2 regions of the Salibacterium lacus genome follow, and region 1 is predicted to be linked to the other one. Evidence: predicted binding sites of a transcription regulator. Region 1 holds the regulator's gene; the other holds the start of a gene.
The links. The regulator CtsR, encoded in region 1, represses protease genes until heat stress. The targets are predictions, from matches to a motif close to ATGGTCAATAAAGGTCAAACA.

Region 1 (6,048 bases):
TCCGTCTTTTACATCGATATATGCTGTGTCTCCGTCTTTAATCGAACCGCGGAGGAGTTCTTCAGAAAGACGGTCTTCCACCTGGCGCTGCAGGGCGCGGCGCAGTGGACGTGCTCCGTATTCCGGATCAAAACCTTCGTCTGCGATTTTGTTCTTGGCCGCCTCACTGAGGTCAAAGTCAATACCCTGCTCTGACAGCCGTTTTTTCAGCTGTTCGGCCATCAGACCAACAATTTCTTTGATGTGATGCTTCTCGAGACTGTGGAAGACGATGATTTCATCCAGACGGTTCAAAAACTCCGGCCGGAACGTATTTTTCAGTTCGCCCATCACTTTATCCCGCATGTCTTTGAAGTTTTCCCCTTCATCAGTATTGGTGGTAAAACCTGCATAGTTATTTTTGCGGAGCAGGTTGGCACCTACGTTTGAAGTCATAATGATGGCCGTGTTTCTGAAATCCACGCGGCGGCCTTTCGAATCTGTCAGGAAACCGTCTTCGAGAACCTGCAGGAGGATGTTAAAGACTTCCGGATGGGCCTTTTCCACCTCGTCGAGCAGAATCACAGAGTACGGATTACGGCGGACTTTTTCTGTAAGCTGACCGCCTTCTTCAAATCCTACATATCCCGGCGGGGAACCAACCAGGCGGCTGGTGGCATGACGTTCCATGAATTCAGACATGTCAATGCGGATGATGGATTCTTCATCTCCAAACAGCGTTTCTGCGACAGCTCGTGCCAGTTCTGTTTTACCAACACCGGTTGGTCCAAGGAATATGAAGGAACCGATAGGGCGTTTAGGATCCTTCAGCCCGGCACGGGCACGGCGCACAGCCTGGGACAGGGATTTCACTGCTTCATCCTGGCCTATGACACGGTTATGCAGAATCTCTTCCATACGAAGGAGCCGTTCGGTTTCTTCTTCGGCAATTTTTGAAACTGGAATGCCGGTCCAGCTTGCTACAACCTGGGCGATATCTTCGGCTGTCACTTCTGTATTTTCCTGACCCTGCTTTTCTTTCCACTCGTCTTTCATATTCTCGACTTCTTCGCGCAGACGCTGTTCGCTGTCACGGAGCGAAGCCGCTTTTTCAAATTCCTGGCTCTGGACGGATGCATCTTTTTCCTTGCGGGTCTCTTCCAGCTTTTGTTCCAGCTCTTTCAAGTTAGGCGGAGCTGTGTAAGAGCGGAGTCTTACTTTTGAACCTGCTTCATCAATCAAGTCAATGGCTTTGTCCGGAAGGAAACGGTCGGAAATGTAACGGTCCGAGAGTTTAACAGCTTCCTCGATGGAAGCATCCGGAATGGTGACACGGTGATGGGCTTCATAGCGGTCGCGAAGTCCGGCAAGAATCTGAATCGACTCTTCCGTGGTTGGTTCATCCACTTGAATCGGCTGAAAACGGCGCTCCAGCGCTGCGTCTTTTTCGATATACTTCCGGTATTCATCGAGCGTGGTAGCACCGATGCACTGCAGCTCACCTCTGGCAAGTGACGGCTTCAGAATGTTGGAGGCGTCAATGGCCCCTTCTGCACCGCCGGCTCCGATAAGGGTGTGAAGTTCGTCAATAAAGAGGATGACATTACCGGCCTGCCGGATTTCTTCCATCACTTTTTTCAGCCGGTCTTCGAATTCACCACGGTATTTGGTCCCGGCGACGACCGTACCCATATCAAGTGTCATAACCCGCTTGCTGCGGAGAATTTCCGGAACTTCATTGAAAATAATAGACTGTGCCAGACCTTCGGCAACTGCCGTTTTACCGACGCCGGGTTCACCGATAAGTACCGGGTTGTTTTTCGTCCGGCGGCTCAGCACCTGAATGACACGTTCAATTTCATTGCCCCGTCCGATGACCGGATCAAGCCCCTCTTCTTTCGCCACAGCGGTCAGGTCGCGGGCAAGACTGTCCAGTGTAGGAGTGCTGGCATTGGAGTTCCCGCCGGCGGCCGCAGCCTGCTGCTGGTTACCACCGGAGGATTCATTATTGCCAAGCAGCTGAAGAACCTGCTGGCGTGCTTTGTTCAGGCTGACACCTAAATTATTCAGCACTCTGGCTGCAACACCCTCTCCTTCCCGGATTAAACCGAGAAGAATGTGCTCTGTTCCTACATAGGAATGACCGAGCTTTCTTGCTTCATCCATCGACAGTTCAATAACTTTTTTGGCTCTCGGCGTGTAATGAATCGTTTTCGACCCTTCCTGGCCGGTGCCGATCAGTGATTCCACTTCTTTTTGAATCTGGTCCGAACCGAGGTTCAACGCCTGCAGTGCTTTGGCTGCGATACCCTCTCCCTCCCGGATTAAACCGAGAAGAACGTGTTCTGTGCCTATATTATTATGGCCAAGCCGGATAGCTTCTTCCTGCGCAAGCGCCAGCACTTTTTGAGCTCTTTCTGTAAAACGTCCAAACATCATCTATGCGCACCTCCACTTTTAAATAACTTACTCACCGTTTTGTTTCTCCAGTTCCATTCTCTCACGAATCAGCGCTGCACGTCTTACGTCACGCTCATCCGCCCGCAGTTCTTTTTCAGCGTACTGCTGGAGAAATCCCGGCTGCGTCAAAATCATTAACTCATTCAGGATATTACCCGAAATTCCCTTGATTAAATCAAGATCAATACCAAGACGAACATCTGACAGTCTTTCCGTTGCCTCTTTAGATTCCATAATCCGGCTGTTTTTCAAGATGCCAAAGGAACGGAACACTTTATCTTCCATGTACGTCCTGGACGAACGCATCAATGCATCTCTTGCCATCCGTTCCTGGCGGATAATCTGCGTTACAACGCCTTTCAGATCTTCAACAATATCTTCTTCCGGTTTTCCAAGCGTCATTTGATTGGATATCTGAAAAAGATTCCCCCGGGCTTCGCTCCCTTCTCCGTAAATTCCGCGAACGACAAGCCCCAGCTGGTGAATGGCAGGTAAAATTCGATTCAGCTGCCGCGTCATCACCAGAGCCGGCAGATGCATCATGACCGATGCTCTCATGCCGGTTCCGACATTGGTCGGGCAGCTTGTTAAGTACCCCCGCTTTTCATCAAAGGCATATGTTATTTTTTCTTCGGTCCAGTCATCCAGTTTATTGGAAAAGTCAAGTCCTTCACTCAGCTGAAAACCGCGGAAGAGGCTCTGCATCCGTATATGGTCTTCTTCATTCAGCATGATGCTTACCGACTCATCCGGACTGAGCATGACAGCACCGGATTGAGAGCGCTCCGCCAGATACGGACTGATTAAATGCTTTTCCACCAGTACTTTTTTTTCGTTGGAATTCAAATCGTCCATGTTCAGTCGTTCCAAAGAACTTCCGGCCTGCAGCTGGATCGATGAAAACTCCCCGGCTGTATGATCCAATACTGCTTCGGCCGTCTCCGGAGAAGCAAAAACAGGGAAGGGATAATGTTCCATGTTCCGGGCAAGGCGGATTCTCGTGCTCAATACAATATCACTGTCCGGCCCCGTTCCGCTTTTCATCCACGGGCTGATCGCTTCGGAAATAAAACGCTGCAGTGACATCAGGCATCCTCCTCCCTGTTCTGCATTTTTCTTTCCAGTTCGCGGATATGGTCGCGCAGCTGCGCCGCTTCTTCAAACTCTTCCTGATCTATGCTTGTGCGCAGTTCTTCGCGGAGCTGTTCCATTTCGCGCTGCACCTTCATGTTTCCACCTGCCCGCTTCGGAATTTTTCCGTTGTGGCGGTAATTTCCACTATGTGCACGTTTTAATATCGGATCCAGTTTTGTTCCAAATGCCTGATAACACTTGGCACATCCAAACCGCCCTGTCCTGGCAAAACGTTCATACGTTAAACCACACCGGTCGCAGACAGGCTGCTTTGGTTCCTCTGTTTCCTGGGGCTTCCATCCATTGTTTCCAGATACATGCTCAACATTCAACAGACCGGATAATAATTCATGAATAGAATAACTGTTCGATCCCGGAATCTGTTCTCCTTTATTCCGGGCGCATTCATCGCACAAATGCATTTCTGCCTTTTTTCCGTTTATGATTTTGGTGAAATGCAGAGCAGCCTGGCGTGTCTGACATTCTTGACAAAGCAATTCCTTCGTCCTCCCTCCCCGTCCATTCTATTGATACCGCAGACTCTGCAGCATGGCTTTTAACATTTTCGCACGAAGCCAATCCCGCTCTTCTGCGTATTTCAACGATAGAACATTCCGGTCCAGAACGGATGCCATCACATTTGCCTCCCGCCTGGATACAGCACTCTCTTCATACAGGCGCATTATAATACTTTCTGATGTCACCTGATCAATTCCTCCATCAATCAGCATCAGCAGTTGATTAATCAGTTCGGCGTGATCGTCCACCTTTACTTTTGTAATACGAATGTACCCCCCGCCGCCCCTTTTGCTTTCCACAATATATCCTTTTTCATTCGTGAATCTGGTGCTTATCACATAATTAATCTGGGACGGTACACATTCAAAACGCTTCGCCAATTCACTTCGCTTTATTTCAATTAAATCCTTCTCGCTTTGAGTAAGAATCTGCTTTAAATATTTTTCAATACCATCTGAAATATTACGCAAAAGGGCCAGCCTCCTTCCCTTTCTATATCTATTTTGAACTACTGACTTTGACTATCTTTGACTTTCATCATAATACAAAAAAACAAAAAAATCAAGCGCCGCCCCATTACATAACCATTTCCACTTTCTGCACGCCGTTTATTCTGATTAACTGATCATAGAGGTCAGCCTGATTTGTATCCGGAGGACTTTCCATATCAAAAGCAAAAGATACATTCTCTTCCTGCCCGCCCTCTTCCGTGCTCCCGGTTATGTTTTTCACCGGAATATTCTGTTCTTCAAATACTTTGATAATTTCAGATAAGGACGTATCACCGCTTTTCAGTGTAACCTCCACCCTTTTGCGGGTTGGTTTATCCTGAAATAACCGTTCGATGTTGTGGAGAAACAGCAGACTCAACAAAACAATGACAGTTGTTAAAAGTGCAGCGAAATACATGCCGGCTCCTGCCGCTAATCCTATAGAAGCCACCACCCAGATAGATGCTGCCGTGGTTAAACCTTTCACTGATGCTCCCTGCACGATGATTGTCCCTGCCCCTAAAAATCCAACACCGCTTATAACATAGGAAGCCAGACGGGAAGGATCATAAGCAGATATATCAGGATTTTCCTGCAGGTAAGGCTGAAACCCAAACAACGCCATAACCATTGCCAGACAGGCCCCTGTGCCTACAAGCAGGTGCGTTCGAAATCCAGCCGGGTGCCTTTTATACTCGCGCTCTGCACCAATAAGACCAGCCAGAGCTGCAGCACATAAAATCCGCCCCATAATCACGTAAGATTCCTGCGTAATAAATGCATCCATAAAGCGCCTCCTTTTTTATATAACTTCCAAGCCGCGTACAGACACGTTTTAAAAATCATACCATATCCAACCGTTTCCCATAACACCCTTCTCGTAATCTTAATAATACATCGGCTTTGGAGGGCGATTGGTCGATAAACAGTGGCTGAAGGCCGTTTCCGGATAGATGCACCGCTTAATTGGTCGGTAGAAACAGTCTAACAACCATCTCTGTCCCGGCTCCGGTAAGGGATTAGCTCCCGGGACAAGTTTATCGACCAATTCGAGCAGCTGCTGAATCACAAGGTGGCCCTTTCCACCATGTCGGGTATCGTCACGGGCCCAGTCATCCGCCGTACCCCATCCGCAGGACATTGCTGCACGGTGCGTACCGTCTTTTTTTATTGGCACTACGGGGGTTGCTCGATAGACGACGGGTCACGGCTGTTTCCGGCTTGCTATCCGGCGCTATTGGTCGATGGAACCATGCTGACGAGCGTGTTCCTCCAGCTCCCGCGGGGAAAACAGCCCTCAGGCCGGATCTACCGGCCACTTCAGATCTTCTTGAAGGTTCTATTGGTCCCGGCAGCCGGGGTTCGGGCCCTCCATCTATGGAAGGATAATGGACTTTTCGTGCGGGGAACTGTCCGTAACTTTGATGTTAGGGACATCCTAAGCCGGCGGAAGCAGAAAAATGGC
Region 2 (6,048 bases), on a different contig from region 1:
GATCTGGACCGCATCGAACAGGAATTTAACAAACTCCGTATCGCCGACTATACGACACAGACCTACTCGTATGTCTCTGTTGTGGAACAAGGGAACTACACCCCGCCAAAAGACGGCAGTGATCCGCTCGACAACCCGAATATGCGGGCAAGGGTCTACCCTGTTCTGCCGAAATGGAATCATATCTGCTTCTATCCAATGGATAAAAAGCGCGAAGGTGAGGATAATTGGTATTCCCTTCCCCTTGAAGAACGGGTTGAATTAATGAAAGCCCACGGAAAAACCGGACGGAAATACGCCGGTGAAATCAAACAGATTATTTCCGGGTCCACCGGTCTTGATGACTGGGAATGGGGCGTTACTCTGTTTGCCCATGACGCCCTGCAGTTCAAAAAACTCATTTATGAAATGCGCTTTGATGAAGTCTCCGCCCGCTACGGAAAATTCGGTGCCTTTTACGTCGGCAACCTTCTGGAACCGGATCAGGCACAGCTGTTTTTTGATATGTAAGAAGCAACAGACGAAACAGTCCAAGCTGCCCCGGTATACGGGGCAGCTCTTTTTAGCTGCAGTGCCGTCTTTTTAAGAATTTCGGCTCTTTTTATACATAATCCTGTTTTCCCGTTCATATCGTAGAGTAGATAATGCTGCAGTAAAAGTCCAGGCGTTCCTGTGCAGGGGCGCTTGGCCAGGTACTGCAGCCAGCTCCAGGAAACCCCACCATTTATACTTTCCTGATTACCAAGAAACGGGGTGATTTCATCGCTGTTATCAAAGCGCCGACCGAAGATCTAAAAATGATGGCCCGTCTGATGCGGGCTGAAGCCGAAGGTGAAGGTAAGCTGGGTATGCTCCTGGCGGGTAATGTGATGGTGAACCGGGTGTATGCCCATTGCCTGGATTTTCAAAACATCCGATCCATTCCGCAGATGGTCTACCAATCCCCAGGTGGATTTGAAGCGGTACAGGAAAGCTATTTCTACCAGCGGGCACGAAGTCAGGATATACGATTGGCCCGCCGACTTGTCCAGGGGCAGCGGTTCTCGCCTGCCGAAAATTCATTATGGTTTTACCGCCCGCAGGGAGACTGTCCGGCGGAATGGTTCGGCCAGCCGAATGTCGGTCGATACAAAGCCCACTGTTTCTTTTCTCCAACCTATGCAGACTGTTCCGAAGTGTATCGGTAATTCCAATCTGAAGGAGGACCTTTCGTGTACAATTATTATCCATGGTATCCTGCCCAGCAGTCCGGAGCCTGGTATCCGTACAGCCCGGATATGGGAATGAACCGTCAGAACAATAATGGCAGCGGCATGATGAACGGTGGTATGATGAATGGCAGTACCATGAACGGCGGTGCAATGAACGGCGGCGGACTGCCGATGGAGCAGTCCTATATCGAAAACATCCTTCGGCTCAACAGTGGCAAACCAGCTTCGGTGTATATGACCTTTGAAGGAAACCCCGATTGGCAGTCGATGGTCTTCCGCGGCATTATTGAAGAAGCCGGGCGCGACCATATTGTACTTAGAGACCCCGACAGTGGAAAATGGTATCTGCTCTTGATGGTCTATCTCGATTACGTCGTATTCGATGAAGAAATCAATTACCAGTACCCCTATAACGGGCAGAATCCCTCCCCTAATGGTTGAAGATGTTTAAACCACTTGAACATGTGCAATATATACCAATAGACAACAGGCAGTGCGTGAATTCAACATGCACTGCCCTTTTTGTCTTTATGACAAAAAAACGGAAAGTGCCTGACACCCGCTTGCGAAACTACCAGAAGGCACGGCCTATTTTTTACCCCAAAAAAAATCCAGGCATTCCTCTTGAAAGTCAAAGATGGTCAGTGTACAATATGATTTACAAGGTCAAAGATAGTCAAAGTCAAAGCAGATGATTTGAAACACTACAACCAAGGCGTTATCATGCCAATCAAGATAAATAATCAACGACCAGACAGTTTTAATGAATAAAGGAGGACACAAATAATGAGAAGATGTGAATATTGCCAACAGCGCCCGGCGCGCATTGAGTTGAACATGAACATCAACGGCTACCAGCAGAAAATGAATTTGTGCGATATATGCTACCATGAAGTACGTAATGAAATGAAACAGCCTTCCAACTTCGGAGGCGGACAGTCTTCTGCATTTGATCAATTCTTCCAGAACATGATGGGAGGACAGCAGCAGATGAACGGCGCCCAGGAACAGGGTGGACAAGCTCAGCAGGGCGGCGGAAACGGCGGTCTTTTGGATGACCTTGGGAAAAACCTTTCCGATGCTGCCCGCGCCGGCATGATCGATCCGGTCATCGGCCGTGAGACAGAGGTGGAACGTGTTATTGAGACACTGAACCGCCGCAACAAGAATAACCCGGTGCTGATCGGGGAAGCCGGTGTCGGTAAAACCGCCATCGCCGAAGGACTCGCCCTCCGGATTACCGAAGGCGATGTACCAAACAAACTGAAAAACAAAGATATCTACCTGCTTGATGTTTCTTCCCTCGTCGCCAATACCGGTGTACGCGGACAATTCGAAGAAAAAATGAAGCAGCTTCTAAAAGAACTGCAGGAACGTAAAAACGTCATCGTCTTTATCGACGAAGTTCATCAGATTGTCGGAGCCGGCTCTGCCGAAGGGTCATCAGACGCAGGCAACATCATGAAACCAGCCCTCGCACGCGGCGAAATTCAGGTCATCGGTGCCACAACACTGAATGAGTACCGTAAAATTGAAAAAGATGCTGCGCTTGAACGCAGATTCCAGCCGGTTATGGTGAACGAACCAACCCTGGAAGACTCCGTCAGCATTTTGAAAGGCCTGCAGAATAATTACGAAAAGTACCATCAGGTTTCCTATACGGAAGAGGCACTGGAAGCGTGTGTAAACCTGTCAAACCGCTATATTCAGGACCGTTTCCTGCCGGACAAAGCCATCGACCTGCTCGATGAAGCCGGCTCGAAAATCAACCTGATTCACAGCGACGATGACGAACAGGAACTGCGCAGCCGTATCGAACAGACTGCCGCAGACAAAGAGAAAGCCACTCAGCAGGAAGACTATGAACGGGCAGCCCAGCTCCGCGATGAAGAAGCCAAGCTGCAAAAACAGCTTGAAGAATCCGAAGGCGGCAGTGATATCTCCAATCGCAACGCTTACGTGGATGTCGACACCATTCAGCAGATTGTAGAAAATAAAACCGGCATCCCGGTCCGTCGTCTGCAAAGAGATGAACAGCAGAAGATGAAAGACCTGCCGGAACGGCTCCGCGCAAGCGTCATCGGGCAGGATGAAGCAGTCAGCAAAGTCGCCCGCTCCATCCGCCGTAACCGCGCCGGACTGCGCAGAGGCACACGCCCAATCGGTTCCTTCCTGTTTGTCGGACCGACCGGCGTCGGAAAAACCGAGCTGTCCAAGTCTCTTGCCAGAGAAATGTTTGGCGACAGTGAAGCGATGATCCGTCTTGATATGAGTGAGTATATGGAAAAACACTCTATCTCCAAACTCGTCGGTTCGCCGCCTGGATACGTAGGACATGACGAAGCAGGACAGCTGACCGAAAAAGTGCGCCGTCAGCCGTACAGCATCATTCTGCTCGACGAAATCGAAAAAGCGCACCCCGACGTGCAGCACATGTTCCTGCAGATCATGGAAGACGGCCGTCTGACCGACAGCCAGGGCCGTACCGTGAGCTTTAAAGACACGGTGCTCATCATGACATCCAACGCCGGCTCCAACGTGAAACACGTCACCGTCGGCTTTGGAAACGAAGATGCGGTAGAACCACGCTTGATGGAATCCCTGTCGGACTACTTCAAGCCCGAATTCCTGAACCGGTTTGACAGCATCGTGTCCTTTGAAGAACTGAAGAAAGAAGACCTTGTTACCATCGTGGATCTCATGCTTGAAGACATTGTCGACGCAGCCAAGGATCAGAATCTCAACGTCACCATCTCTCAGGAAGCCAAAGAGATGCTGGCCGAAGAAGGATATGACCCGGCATTCGGTGCCAGACCGCTGCGCCGCGTCATTGAAGAAAAAGTCGAAGACGGCATCGCCGACCTGATGCTCGAAGAAGAAAACATCGAAAACATCCAGGTCAACGTCGAAGACAACGACATCTCCGTCGTTAAAGCATAAATCAGACAAAGAAACAAAAAAGCCATGGACTCACCTCCCCGCGGGATGTGCGTGTCCATGGCTTTTTTTGTGATGGTTTCTGTTTTCTCTGGTAAAGCACCCTGCATCATATAACTTTTCCATGGTTTCTTTTCACAGCCTGATCGCATTAATCGGAAACAGTGGAAAAGCTTTCGAACGTCAGCCCTGAATCTTCCTGTTGGATCATGGACTCATGGGTATGGGTGATGCCCGGATTCTGTCGTGTCACGGTGATCGTCAGACGGAGTTTTTGGTTCTCCATCGACTCCACCTGCACATCATGCTCATCATAGGTTTCCGGAATCGCCGCCATGCTGCCTTCCTGGAACGTGTATACATCTCCCTCCCGGTCATAAAACCGGTTAAAGTACGTATCCACGACGTCTTCGGAATAGAGCGCACCAAGGTGGGCATACATCGTTTGTTTTTCTTCTTCTGAAATCGTCCATATTCTCTCAGACAGCGGCAGGCTCAATACATTCATCATCCAGCTCTCTGCCTTTTGAACCGCTGCGATCATGTCTTCCTCCTCCGCGTCCCGGAAAGATACGTCCATCTCCGGTGGCGGCAGTTCCTGCACCTGCTCTTCTAAGGAAACAGGTCCTTCCAGCCGCTGTGTATCATCCATCGCACGGGCCAGAAAAACAGAAAACTGGGCGCGGGTAATGGGCTCCCCGGGCTGAAAACTTTTTCTGTCCTCCATTCCGCTTGCAATGCCCTGCCTTGTTACCGCTGCAATCTCCTCCAAAGCCCAGTACTCCGCTCTTACATCTTCATAATACACGCCGGACGCGGATGGCACATCAAACGCCCTTGATATTAACACAGCCGTTTGAGCCCGTGTCATTGGTTCGCCTGGCCGGAATTCTCCATCGCTCCCCTGCATGATATCTTCATCCGCCAATGCGGCTATCGAACCGGAGTGAGGGGTGTCTTCGTCCACATCAGTAAAGGCAGACATGGATCGGTTTCCAACGTTTACATCCAACGCATCAGCTGTCATTCCGGCAGCTTGATGGCGGGTTATCTCGTCCCCCGGTGCAAACGATCCGTCCGAATCCCCTGATATAACATTTTGTTCCGTAAGATAAGCGATTTCTTCCCCGGCCCAGAAATTCTCTCCTATGTCGTCAAACGAGGTTTGGGCCGCTGCTGTTCCACCTGCTGCGGCAAATAAAACGATAAAACCGATGCTTTTTTTCATAACTCCCCTCCTATGGATAATGAGCAGACAGACAATTTTACTTTTTTTTACATATGGTTGTGTCTCTACAGTATCATTATCTGCTCCAAACCCGCAACCATGAAAACCAACTGATTTTGTCAAAAATTGCGACATTAATACCTTGAATGTCATAAAACGTCCATTGTTCTCTATGAGCGGCCATGCTATGCTGTTAATGGAGAAAACACTTTCATGCGATGAGGTGAACGATAAATATGCTTTCTTCTGGAATTGGCAGGCTCCGCGCGGCAGGAATGCTGGAAGGTCTATCCTTCATTATTCTGTTGTTTGTGGCCATGCCTTTGAAATACGGTCTTGGTATGGATATGGCGGTAACCATTGTGGGGGCCGCCCACGGCGGTTTGTTTATTTTATACATGCTGGCGGTGCTGTTTGTCTGGATTCAGCGGCGCTGGCCGGTTCCAAGAGCTATGATTGCGGCGGTGGTGTCCGTCATTCCATTTGGTCCGTTTGTGTTTGACCGAAGCCTCCGCAAAGAAGAAGAACTCGGAACCGCTCCGGGAAACGCCATCGGCCTGTAAAAAAAAGTTCGTCCCTGTAACATATGAGTTGTCAGGGACGTCTTTTTGTGTGCATGGCCAAAGCTTGCTGTACATACGTATCACTAGAAAAATATGAACCGAAGGAGAC

Region 2: ACFSUB_RS17060 (ATP-dependent Clp protease ATP-binding subunit) is a predicted target of CtsR. The motif match lies at 1,874-1,894, and genes of this name have one in related genera.

What each region holds. Positions count from the first base shown of each region.
Region 1 covers NZ_JBHUML010000008.1:53,116-59,163, forward strand. Annotated here, with positions in the region: gene clpC (ATP-dependent protease ATP-binding subunit ClpC) at 1-2,418, opposite strand, end outside; gene ACFSUB_RS17915 (protein arginine kinase) at 2,446-3,525, opposite strand; gene ACFSUB_RS17920 (UvrB/UvrC motif-containing protein) at 3,525-4,070, opposite strand; gene ACFSUB_RS17925 (CtsR family transcriptional regulator) at 4,098-4,562, opposite strand; gene ACFSUB_RS17930 (MgtC/SapB family protein) at 4,669-5,370, opposite strand.
Region 2 covers NZ_JBHUML010000006.1:249,493-255,540, forward strand. Annotated here, with positions in the region: gene hemQ (hydrogen peroxide-dependent heme synthase) at 1-510, shown strand, start outside; gene ACFSUB_RS17050 (cell wall hydrolase) at 762-1,187, shown strand; gene gerQ (spore coat protein GerQ) at 1,212-1,652, shown strand; gene ACFSUB_RS17060 (ATP-dependent Clp protease ATP-binding subunit) at 1,998-4,151, shown strand; partial or broken gene ACFSUB_RS17065 (S-layer homology domain-containing protein) at 4,834-5,529, opposite strand; gene ACFSUB_RS17070 (DUF3817 domain-containing protein) at 5,613-5,939, shown strand.